DNA from 3 places in the Planococcus sp. MB-3u-03 genome. Region 1 is predicted to be linked to each of the others. Evidence: riboswitches for the same ligand, from Rfam matches in the RefSeq annotation. Region 1 holds a riboswitch; each other region holds the start of a gene.
What was found. A riboswitch is a leader RNA that binds a small molecule or an ion and turns the genes downstream of it on or off. The one in region 1 is predicted to bind lysine.
Positions count from the first base shown of each region.

Region 2: it holds a riboswitch for lysine, as region 1 does, so the genes downstream of both, CW734_RS08250 (aspartate kinase) here and CW734_RS07250 (Na+/H+ antiporter NhaC family protein) in region 1, are expected to answer to the same signal.
Region 3: it holds a riboswitch for lysine, as region 1 does, so the genes downstream of both, dapA (4-hydroxy-tetrahydrodipicolinate synthase) here and CW734_RS07250 (Na+/H+ antiporter NhaC family protein) in region 1, are expected to answer to the same signal.

Region 1 is NZ_CP025135.1:1,202,254-1,206,320, reverse strand. Features, by position in the region: gene CW734_RS07255 (sodium-dependent transporter) at 1-268, opposite strand, end outside; gene CW734_RS07250 (Na+/H+ antiporter NhaC family protein) at 468-2,042, opposite strand; lysine riboswitch at 2,152-2,332, opposite strand; gene CW734_RS07245 (bifunctional metallophosphatase/5'-nucleotidase) at 2,486-3,745, opposite strand; gene CW734_RS07240 (sulfite exporter TauE/SafE family protein) at 3,759-4,067, opposite strand, start outside.
Region 2 is NZ_CP025135.1:1,388,034-1,392,100, forward strand. Features, by position in the region: gene trxA (thioredoxin) at 80-394, shown strand; partial or broken gene uvrC (excinuclease ABC subunit UvrC) at 448-2,239, shown strand; lysine riboswitch at 2,281-2,455, shown strand; gene CW734_RS08250 (aspartate kinase) at 2,559-3,785, shown strand.
Region 3 is NZ_CP025135.1:2,938,842-2,942,908, reverse strand. Features, by position in the region: gene CW734_RS15935 (cell wall-binding repeat-containing protein) at 1-763, shown strand, start outside; gene CW734_RS15930 (STAS domain-containing protein) at 897-1,733, shown strand; gene dapA (4-hydroxy-tetrahydrodipicolinate synthase) at 1,776-2,666, opposite strand; lysine riboswitch at 2,793-2,971, opposite strand; gene CW734_RS15920 (class I SAM-dependent methyltransferase) at 3,122-3,718, shown strand; gene ypfJ (KPN_02809 family neutral zinc metallopeptidase) at 3,778-4,067, shown strand, end outside.

The sequences.
Region 1 (4,067 bases):
CCCACCAACCGAGCCATTCAGATTTTTTCCCGCTCATTCTAAAGAATGACAATGGCGCTGATCCGCGATAACGATGGCCTATAGTGAATTCCAGAATCAAAATTGGAATCCCGGCAGTTAAAAGTGCGAACAAATAAGGAATTAAGAAAGCTCCACCACCATTTTCATATGCTACATACGGGAATCGCCAAATATTCCCTAAACCTACTGCTGAACCGACCGCCGCCATGATAAAACCGGCTCTCGTTCCCCATGTAGAACGTTCCATTTCTCTTCCCCCTTTGTTGTAAACTTCCAATTTTTTAACAGAAAAATAGGAAGTTTGTTTATATTCAGATTATTTTGGAATCTAAATTTAGTATAACTAGGACCCTGTTCAAAGTAAAGATAATTTCTGAAAATTTTTCAAAAAAACTATTATGACAATAATAAAAAGCCGGAGATAGAATATCTCCGGCTTTCAAATCTTAGTTCTGTTCATGTTTTTCCATTAAGGTTGTGCGCTTAGACCAGAAAACGAATAGTATTGCCAAGGTGATGGCCACCGCTCCAAGAGCCAATGGCAAGGAGCCGGTGAAGCCTATGACGATATACCCTACTGCTGCAATCGCTGCAGAAGTCAATGCATACGGAAGTTGCGTGACCACATGGTCCATATGATTGCTTCCTGCGCCTGTTGACGACAAAATCGTCGTATCCGAGATCGGTGAACAATGATCTCCAAATACTGCCCCTGCCAATACAGCCGAAAAGGAAGCAAGCAATAGTTCCGGTTCTGCCTGAATCATGATCGTGCCGGCAATCGGCAGCAAGATCCCAAACGATCCCCAGGAAGTGCCCGTCGAAAATGCCATGACGCCAGCTAACAAGAACAATAGGACCGGCAAGACACTCGTTGGCACATTGCCACGAGCCACAGCATCAGCCAAGAAAGTACCTGTTTCCAACGCATCAATCAAATACGTTAGCGACCAGGCAAAGATTAGGATGAAGACAGCGCCCGCCATCGATTGGATTCCCGCCCAGATGCCTCTGGCGATCCAATGCGCTTCTGCCGCTTCATTGCGCTTGATTTGCATCGCATACAAGACGATTGCAGCGAGCGCCCCGATCAACCCACCGGCAAGCAAGGACAAAGGAACATCCGTGTTTTCAAAAATGAGCCATATGTCAAATACTCTATCGGCATTTACATAACCCGTCCACATCATCGCTGCGACCGTTCCGACGATCAATAACAAGATCGGCAAGAGCAAATCGCGGACGCGGCCGTGTGAATGGCTCGGGAAATCTTCTTTCATTTCCCCAGGAATCACTTTATTTGGATTGAACAACTGGCCTTCTGTAATTGCCAGGCGTTCATGTTTTTTCATTTCCCCGAAATCCACATCACGGATTGCGACGAAGAACACGATGGCAAGTGCCGCGATGACGTAGAAGTTCATCGGTGCCATCCATAGGAACGCTTCCAGGGCAGAATAATCCAGGAAGGTCTGTCCAGCCAGGATCGTCCCGATGATGCCGATGATCGCAGCTCCCCAGCTGGATACGGGAGACACGACACAAATTGGTGCAGCAGTGGAATCGATGAAATAAGCTAGTTTTGCACATGATACTTTATAGCGGTCCGTAATCGGCCGTGCAACTTGCCCAACGGCCAATGCATTGAAATAATCATCAATGAAAATCAAAATGCCAAGAAATACGGTAACCAACTTCGCCCCGCGGCGTGTTTTCACGCGCGCAGATGCCCAATCGGCAAACGCATGGCTGCCTCCAGACAGGCTGACGAATGCTGTAATGACCCCTAGCAGCAATAAGAACAAGATGATGAAGACATTGTAAGCGTTAAAGCCTTCGTTCCAAAAGATCACCGCAAACGAAGTGAATAATTCATTCACTGCCTCAACCGGGGCAAACGATGTCAGGATAAGCGCAGCCGCTACGATGCCGACGCCGAGCGACAGCAATACACGACGCGTCAACAGCACCATCGCAATCGCGATAATCGGCGGCAGAATCGAAAAGATTGTATTTTCCATAATTAGATTTCCTCCTATTCATTTTGATGGTAAGGCTTAGACCAAAAAGCCGGCTTATCCAATGGATAAACCGGCTTCCTACAATTCGTCTGTGTGCACAAGCATCAAACAACCCTGTAGCTCTCCATCCGCAGTTAACTGCAAATGACAGTGGCATTCCTGTTCGAAATGTCCCCAATCGCCGCCCTTGACCCGGAGACGGTAATTTCGGCAAGCTTCCCTTTCGAATGCGGTCTACGCGGTCAAACTCGCACATTCTACTGATGAAGGCTGCAGCCTCTACCCATCGATATCTAATTCATAAAAAGCATAGCCCAAAAGCACTTGAAATCAACTAACAGTCCATTTTGAATGTTCCTTCTATTTAACAGTTTTCATGCGAAAATAATCACCAAAGACGTCACGCAGGAACTCAGGCATGAAATAGCTTTTCGGCGCACGCTTCAATGCCGGGAAAAATAGCCAAATGTAAACAGGTCAAGCGTCGCCAGCCGGTAGATGCGATCTGGGTCGGCAGGCTTGCCGCCGACCATCAATTGATGATCGTCCATAGCCATTCCGCTATGGATCATTCGGCCGAACACCGCTCCCCGAAAGCCCATGCCTTTGAGCTCGAGCTGCGGCCAGTCTTCGTTCAAGGATTGGAGGTAAATTTCCTTCAGCTCCGCGCCGCTGAGATCGATCACGCACGGATTGATCGGATGCGGCAGCATGCGGTGGAAATCATAGCGCGTCATCTCCCCTTGCGGCATATCTTCCATGAAAATGCCGGCATTGAACAATCCACAATCTGCCGAGGCGAACGAGACCAGTGCATCGCCAAACAGCTCAGCCATAGGAGAGGGCTTGAACCATTCAGCTTTCAAATGCTGTTCGTTGAAAAATACCGTCTCAGCCATTTGCTGCTTGCCGACGCCGACCAAGTATTCATTGAACCCTTCATCGGCTTCCGGCAACTGGTCGGTCTCGATCACTTCCGCTGTCATCTTGCGTGTCTTTATATCAATTTCAATATGGCCGATGTAATAGCCGAACTTGCCGGCTGCGCCGAGCAAGGTCCCGCCGATTTCTTTTCCTTGATGGAAGAGATGGTGGGTATGAGCCCCCAAAATGATGTCGAGTTCGGGGCATTCCGCTGCCAACAGTTCATCTTCCCGAATGCCGAGATGGGACATGCAGATAAGGAAATCGACCGATTGGCGGATTTCCGTCGCTTCCCGTTTGATGGCTTCCCTGCCGCTCGTCACTTGCCAACCGAGGCGGCGGTAAAACGGGGTGAATTCTGCAGTTGCAGCGATGAGCCCGATTTTCGTGCCATCATTCGTTACGATGATCTGATTCGGGCTTGCCCATTCTGGCTGCTTGCCGTCTAAGTCGAATAAATTAGCGACCACGACAGAAAAATCAGCCTGCACATATAATTCGTCCAGTTCTGCTTTGGACAGCGTAATCCCCTCGTTATTGCCGATGGTCACTGCATCATAACCTGCTTCATTGAGCAGCTGGACATTGCCTTTGCCGGCTGTGCCTTCCGTAAAAGGGTGCGAACGGTCAGCGTGGTCCCCAATATCGAGAACCAAACACACATCGCCCGCTTCTTCGTGCCAGCGCCTGCGCTCCGTCAGCAAGGATTTGATGCGGGGCCAGTGCGCAAAATGGCTATGCAGATCGTTCGTATGATAAATATGGATGATTTCACTCATGTCAAACACCTCATTATGAACTGAAAATTCCTTCGTAAATCGAGCGGAGCCCGAGTAATAATAATGCGAGCCGCAGCACGACAACCAGAGTCTCGGATTTGATGCTGCGGTTCAGCCTCGCCCCGATCTTCGCTCCGATATATGCTGAGGGGATGATGGCCAAGGTATAGATCCACGGGACATTGCCGAGCGAAATATGCGTGATGGAATTGACGATGGCCGACAGGAAGACCATCAGCATCGACGTTCCAACGGCTACGTGAGGCGGAAATAAAAATAACAGGATCATGGCGGGAACGAGGATCGAACCGCCGCCGATACC
Region 2 (4,067 bases), 190 kb from region 1:
AGGCATATAAATAGCTAGCGTAAATCACGTCTGCTATAATCGAAATATAGTTTGGTTATCACTTAAGGAGGAATTATACATGGCAATCGTTAAAGGAACAGATCAGAATTTCAAACAGGAAGTTTCAGAAGGTCTCGTATTGGTAGACTTTTGGGCAGCATGGTGCGGACCTTGTAAAATGATCGCTCCAGTTCTTGAAGAACTCGATGCAGATATGGACGATAAAGTGAAAATCGTGAAATTGGATGTTGATGAAAACCAACAGACAGCTAGCGAATACGGCATCATGTCCATCCCGACACTTCTTTTGATGAAAAACGGCGAAACAGTCGATAAAGTCGTCGGCTTCCGTCCAAAAGAAGCTTTGGCTGAATTGGTTGAAAAACACGCATAATTCCAAAACCGGGTCCCATTCGTGGAACCCGGTTTTTTAAATAGGGTGAGGAAATGAAAAATGAGATGATTCAACATAAATTGGCAGTATTGCCGGACCAGCCGGGCTGCTATTTGATGAAGGACCGCCAAGGGACCATCATCTATGTCGGCAAGGCAAAAGTGCTGAAAAACCGTGTGCGCTCCTATTTTACCGGCAGCCACGATACGAAAACACAGCGCCTCGTCAATGAAATCGAGGACTTTGAATACATCGTCACGTCTTCCGACAAAGAAGCGCTGATCCTTGAACTGAACCTGATCAAAAAGCATGACCCGAAATACAATATCCGCCTGAAAGACAATAAGACCTATCCGTATTTGAAAATTACAGGTGAACGCCACCCGAAATTGGTCATCACCAGACAGGTGAAAAAAGATAAAGGGAAATACTTCGGCCCTTATCCGAATGCCTATGCAGCAAGCGAAACGAAAAAACTGCTGGATCGTTTATACCCGCTCCGCAAATGCCATACGATGCCGGACCGCGTGTGCCTGTACTACCATCTCGGCCAATGCCTCGCGCCTTGTGTTAAGCCGGTGGAAAAGGATACGTACCGTGAAATGATCGACGGCATCAGCCGGTTCCTAAACGGTGGCTTCCGCGAAGTGAAGCAGGACCTGACCGAGAAGATGAGCGAAGCGGCGGAGAATCTGGAGTTCGAACGGGCGAAAGAATACCGCGACCAGATCAGCCATATCGAATCGGTCATGGAAAAACAGAAAATGGCCATGAACGATTTCACCAACCGCGACGTCTTTGCTTACGCTGTTGATAAAGGCTGGATGTGCGTGCAAGTTTTTTTCGTGCGCCAAGGAAAGCTGATCGAGCGCGAAGTCTCGATGTTCCCGTTATACCGGGATCCTGAAGAAGAATTTTTGACATTCCTCGGCCAGTTCTATGAAAAGCCGGATCATATCAAACCGAATGAAATCCTGCTGCAGGAAGCGGAAGATGAAGAATTCCTGAAAGAATGGCTCGGCGCGAAAGTGCTTGTCCCGCAGCGCGGCAAGAAGAAAGATTTGGTGCTGCTTGCGCGCAAGAATGCGGAAATCGCCATCAAGGAGAAATTCCAATTGCTAGAGCGCCAGGAAGAACGGACAGTCGGTGCGTGCAATGAACTCGGCGAAGCGATGAACATCCACACGCCGCTGCGTATCGAAGCGTTCGATAACTCCCATATCCAAGGTGCGGACGCGGTGTCGGCGATGGTCGTCTTTATTGACGGCAAACCATCGAAGAAAGATTACCGGAAGTACAAACCCGCTCCGCTCAGAAGCCCGATGATTATGCGGCGATGCGTGAAGTAGTCCGCAGACGCTACAGCCGCGTGTTGAAGGACGGCTTGCCGCTGCCCGACTTGATCATCATCGATGGGGCAAAGGCCAAATCGAATCGGCGCGTGAAATCATCGAAGACGAACTCGGACTCGATATCCCGATTGCAGGGCTTGCAAAAGATGCCAAGCACCAAACGTCTCAGCTTTTGTACGGCAACCCCGTCGAAATGGTGGAACTCAAGCGGACTAGTGAAGCGTTTTATTTATTGCAGCGCATCCAAGACGAAGTCCACCGCTTTGTCATCACGTTCCACCGCCAATTGCGCGGCAAGAATTCGATTCAGTCTGCGCTCGACGGTTTGCAAGGTGTCGGCCCGAAACGCAAGCAGCAATTGCTGAAGCATTTCGGTTCCGTGCGAAAAATCAAGGAAGCGAACGCCGGAGAGATCCAGCAGGCCGGCATTCCCGAGAAACTGGCCATGGAAATTGAACGGCATTTCAAAGAACAGCCGTTGCAACAGGAATAACTTCGTGGTATTGTAATAACACAATTGAATCACTTGTAAAAAGTGATGATAGAGGAGCGGACGTCAATAGTAAGCATTCCGAGATTTGCAGAATCTGTGAAGGATGCCAAAAGGGACGCTCGCCGAAGTTTACGGCGCACTGCTTGCGCGTATGCTGGTCCTGCATTTAAGAGATGCAGGGCTGTCAGAGTTTGACTCTGGAGGGCTATCTCACATGGACGTTTGAAATCGTACATGAGAAGAGAGGTAGCTTGCCGGGCAATCGGCGAGTTGCCTCTTTTTTATTGAGGGCCACTTATCTTAAGTGGGAGTGGAGAAAATGACAACAATTGTAATGAAATTTGGGGGGACGTCAGTGGCGTCTCCGGAGAAAATCGTCGGCGTGGCAAGACGTGCCATCCGGGAAAAACAACAAGGCAAGCGTGTCGTCATCGTTGTCTCGGCAATGGGCAAAACGACAGACACGCTGCTTGGCCTTGCGGGAGAGATTTCCGCTGAGCCGCCAAAGCGTGAAATGGACATGCTGCTGGCGACAGGTGAACAAGTGACCATTTCCCTTTTGGCGATGGCGTTCAAAAAACTCGGCCACGATGCATTGAGTTTCACAGGCTGGCAGGCGGGCATCGAAACGGAATCCGTTCCGCGCAATGCGCGCATCGAAACAATCCATACCCAGCGTTTGGAGGAGGCACTTGACCTCGGCTTGTTCTGCGTGGTCGCAGGATTCCAGGGCGTCGACAAGAGCGGCAACATCACGACGCTTGGCCGCGGCGGATCCGATACGACCGCTGTAGCGCTGGCGGCGGCGCTTGGTGCTGAAAAATGCGAGATCTACACAGATGTTGACGGAGTTTACACGTCCGACCCGCGTTATGTCACAGGCGCACGCAAACTTGAACAGATTTCATACGACGAAATGCTCGAACTGGCCAATCTCGGAGCGGGAGTCCTTCATCCGCGCGCCGTGGAATTCGCCAAGAATAACCAAGTGCCCCTCTCTGTAAGGGCCAGCTACTCGGATGAACCGGGAACTATCATACAAGAGGTGATCACTGTGGAAAAAAATCTAATCGTGCGCGGTGTGGCATTCGAAAAAGACATCGCCCGCATCACTGTCAGCTATACGAAGCCATTTAACGGGTCGCTTGCCAACATCTTCACGACTCTGGCGGATCATTTGATCGATGTCGACATCATCGTTCAAAGCATCAGTGAGGAATTTCCTCCGTCGGTCTCCTTCTCGATCAAAGAAGATAGCCTGGCAGAAGCGCAGCGCGTATTGTCGGAAGCGCAGGAGCAGATCGGCTATAACGCCATCGATATCGAAACCGGATTGGCGAAAGTGTCGATCGTCGGATCCGGCATGGTATCGAATCCGGGTGTCGCGGCAAAAATGTTCGATATTCTCCGCGCTCAAGACGTACCGGTGAAAATGGTCAGCACTTCCGAAATCAAAGTATCTGTCGTCGTGCCGGCGAGTGAAATGGAACGTTCAGCGAATGCGCTCCACGATGCATACGGACTGACGCCAGCGTCTGTCAGATAAGCAAAAAGCCCGGCCAAGCTGGGCTTTTTTATGTTCCCTAAAGTTTGTGCAAAAATTCACAATTTGTTCAAATTTGAAATGATGCCGTTACGGTCCTATATGGGCTTATATAACAGTGAAACGGATGCCTGTATCCCGCCTGTTTCGAAATAAAAATATAGCTTTTCATGAATTCCTTCCTATTTAATATCCGCAAAAATCGTCACAGACCCTAGACTGGATGCGTCCAAAAAGGCTTCCTTGCCTTGACGCTCCTAGAGGGGGGGAGTACAATAAATATGT
Region 3 (4,067 bases), 1.6 Mb from region 1:
ACTTGCTGGCGCCTATCAATCTCCTTTGCTTTTGACGAAAAAAGATTCACTTCCTGCAGGATTTGCGGCTGAACTCAAGCGTTTGGGTGCGGAAAATGTAATCTTGGTAGGCGGTACAGGTGCTATTTCAGAGAAAGTAAAAAATGAACTTTCGACACTCAAATTCAATGTAGAGCGCATCAACGGAAAAACACGTTATGAAACTGCTGTTAACATCGCGGAAGAAGTGGGCATGGGAGATACTCTTTATGTAGCGACTGGCGCTAACTTTGCTGATTCACTGTCTGTTTCCCCAGCTGCAGGATATTATGCAGATCCAATCCTTCTAGTACCGGCAACTGGTGCTGTACCAACAGTTGTAGCTGATTATATCAAAGCGAATCAGCCAGAATGGCCAATCATCGTTGGCGGAGAAGGCGCAGTAGGACCGGCAGTTGAAGACTTGTTCGCAGAGCCGGTCCGTATCGCAGGCAAAACCCGTTACGAGACAAATAAAGAGTTCAATGAATTTGCATTAGAGTTTGGGTTCTTAGAAGACCAAAATGAAGTCTTTATCGCTACAGGGGCAAACTATCCAGATGCATTGTCCGGAAGTGCTTTGGCAGCTTCATACGGTGGGCCGCTAGTTCTGACTGCGAAAACGCCATCTGAAGCATCTAAACAACAAATCCAGAATTTCGAAACGCCAGATTCCTTCTACACAATCCTTGGCGGCGAAGGAGCCGTCTCCTCTGCAACATTGAAACAACTATTCGCAAAATAATACCTGAAAAATGCCTGCCATCCGGCGGGCATTTTTTTCTCGCTAAAAGCAAAAGGCTATTTCTTGTATAGAGGATTAGGTATAATGAATCTGCTGCAAGAAATAAAGCGAGCAGCAATTGACGGAGGTACCAATGGAAAAAGAAATGGTGTTATTCGGTAAACGAGTGGAAGAAGAAAAATATATGATTGCCCAATTGATCCAGGAAGAACGCCTGACCGCATTGCCGGAAAAAATGGTGGAAGAAAATCGGGAATTCTCGGAGCTTGTGTTGCAGGAACTGGTTCGCTTCATTGAACTGCTCGGAAAATCCTTGCAGAACAGCTGCCGTCAAGAAGAGATCATGGCGAATATGGCGAAGTGGGGGACCGCCACGGGAAACTTTTTCTTGGAGCATGGCATGACTTTGGATGTGGCGCTTGCTGAAACGGCGCTATACCGGAAGCACATTGCGACCTTGATTAAAAGTGAAGGCCGCCGCTTAACTATTTCCCCGGAAATAACTTACGACGCAGCGGAATTATTGCATGCGCTGTTGGACCATGCAACGTATTCCTACACGCATGCCTATACGACTTCCTACCAACGAAATCTGGCCACAGCGCGTAAGGAGTTTTTGGAATTATCGGCACCTGTTGTCCCGATCAGCGATTCGGTCGCCATTTTGCCGCTTGTCGGCAGCATTGAAATCGACCGGGCGCATTATATTTTGGAGCGCACGCTATTGTCGGCAAGTGAATTGAAGATCAACACATTGATTGTTGATTTATCAGGGGTCATCCGGGTCGATACGATGGTGGCGGAACAAGTCATCAAAATCATCCAGTCGCTCGGGCTGATCGGCGTCGAAGCGATTTTGACGGGGATCCGTCCTGAGACGGCGCAATCCTTGACGACACTCGGTGTGGATGTGCGGACATTGAACATCGGAGGCAGCTTGAAGCGTGCCTTGGAAAACGTCTATAACTAAAAAAAGCTTCGCGGACCCTAAAACGGATCTGCGAAGCTTTTTTTAATTGGTGACCGCGTCCTGTTTAGCGGACGGCAGGAATTGCTGCAAAGTGGCGGTTTCTTCTTCTGTTAAAGCGAGCATCGGCAAGCGCACGCCGCCAACCGGGACACCCGATAGGTTGAGTGCCGCTTTGACCGGGCTCGGGCTCGGTGCTGCGAACAAAGCTTTCATCGTCGGCAGCAATTTGCGGTGAAGCGCGGCGGCTCCAGCTGTATCGCCTGTGCGGAACAATTTAACCATCTCCTGCATTTCATTGCCGATGATATGCGATGCGACCGAGACGATGCCTGTTCCGCCGATAGAAAGCATCGGCAAGGTCAGGCTGTCATCGCCGCTGTAGACGGCAAAGTCGCCGCTTGTGCGTTCGATGATTTCAGAAGCGGCATCTAAATCGCCGCTTGCTTCTTTCACGCAGGTGATATTGTCGATAAGCGATAGGCGGACGATGGTATCGACCGATAGATTGACGACGCTGCGGCCCGGAATATTATAGAGCATGACCGGAAGCGTCGTCGCGTTTGCGATCGCTTCAAAATGGCGGTACATGCCTTCCTGTGAGGGTTTGTTATAGTAAGGAGTGACGAGCATGATGCCATCGACGCCCGCTTGCTCTGCCTGCTGGGTCAAGGCGACCGATGCGCGCGTGTTGTTTGAGCCGGTGCCCGCGATGATTTTCGCGCGCCCGTCTGCTACGGTGACGACATGGACGAACAGCGCCACTTTTTCGTCTGTCGACAAAGTCGGCGATTCGCCGGTCGTCCCGGCGACGACGATGCCGTCCGAACCGTTATTGATTAGATATTCCACGAGATTTGTTGTTGCCTGAAAATCGATTTCACCGTCTGAGTCGAATGGCGTCGCCATCGCAGTGATCACTTGACCGAATTTCATAGAGAACACACCCTTTTCTAAGTTTTTTTCAAAAGTTAGAGGTGGGGGCCGGTCCGGAGTAAACAAAAAGGCAGCAACGGGGGCCCGTTGCTGCCGTTAGAAACAATGTTTACCAATCGTTCCTGTTCGTCAGATAGCCCTCCATATAGTTTCCTATATGACAGTCCGGCACTTCTTCAGTGCAGAACCAGCGCACAGGAATATGAGCATCCTGCCGCTTCGGCAAATCCCCCTTTCGGCAATCGTCCTAAGAGCTCATACTCCTCGGATTGCGTACTGATGGTTTTTGCGCCTCTATCCTCGCTCCGCTAAGGAAGCAAGAAATTATTGAATTAGCTGTAATATAACAGAAAGAAATGGGAATGGCAAGAGAAAAAGCATTTTTTATTTTGCAAAATGTGGGAATAGTAAGCTGCGGCTTTAATTGATCTCACTGGATAAAAGGAGGCAATCAGATGGACGATCATCAAATGGACCGGCAATTGAATATCCAAACCGGTGGCGAACAAATGGGCTTTAATGCGTCGATGCATGAGCACCGTTTCGAAGTGACGCCCTATGCGTGGCTGGATAGATTGTTCAAGGCGCATCCGCTTAAGGGCAGCGGCAGGCTGGTCGATTTCGGCAGCGGCAAAGGACGCTTGAACTTTTTTGCGCATCGTGTATTCGGGACGCCGTCAGCGGGAGTGGAAGTCGACCCATCGCTGCACGAAGCCGCGCTGCGGAATTTACAGCGCTTTAAGGGGAAGGCGGACATCGAATTCATCAACGGCTACGCACAGGATTATGAAATCCATCCGGAAGATCGCTGGTTTTATTTTTTCAATCCGTTTTCCGATCCGGTGTTCATGACGGTAATAGATAAGATTTTGGCATCAGTAGCCGATCATCCCCGGGAAGTCGAAGTAATTTTATTTTATCCCGCACTCGAGTATACCGATTTCCTCGAACGCCGCACCGCTTTTGAATTGACCGGTGACATTGAGCTTCCAGTTGAAGCGGAAGATCCGCGCGAACGATTTTTGGTCTACCGCTTGCCGAGATGGGATTAAAGTTTCCGGTGAAACGGGTATAGCTTTATAAAAATGAATGCGGAAAGAGGGTTTCGGTTATGAAATGGAAAGGACGAGCGGGCAGCAGGAATGTAGAAGACAGGAGAGGGCGCGGTGTTGGCGGGCCGGTTCTTGCCGGCGGCGGGATCGGCGGCTTGCTGATTGTCCTGTTGATCACGTTTCTCGGGGGCGACCCAGGAGCGATACTCGGCGATGGCGGAGGAGCTTCTACTTCGGAACCGTATGTGGCAAGTGAGCGGGAAGAAGAACTTGCCGATTTCGTATCGGTCGTCCTCGCAGATACGGAAGAGGTTTGGGCGGAAGTGTTCGCTGAAGAAGGCATGGAGTA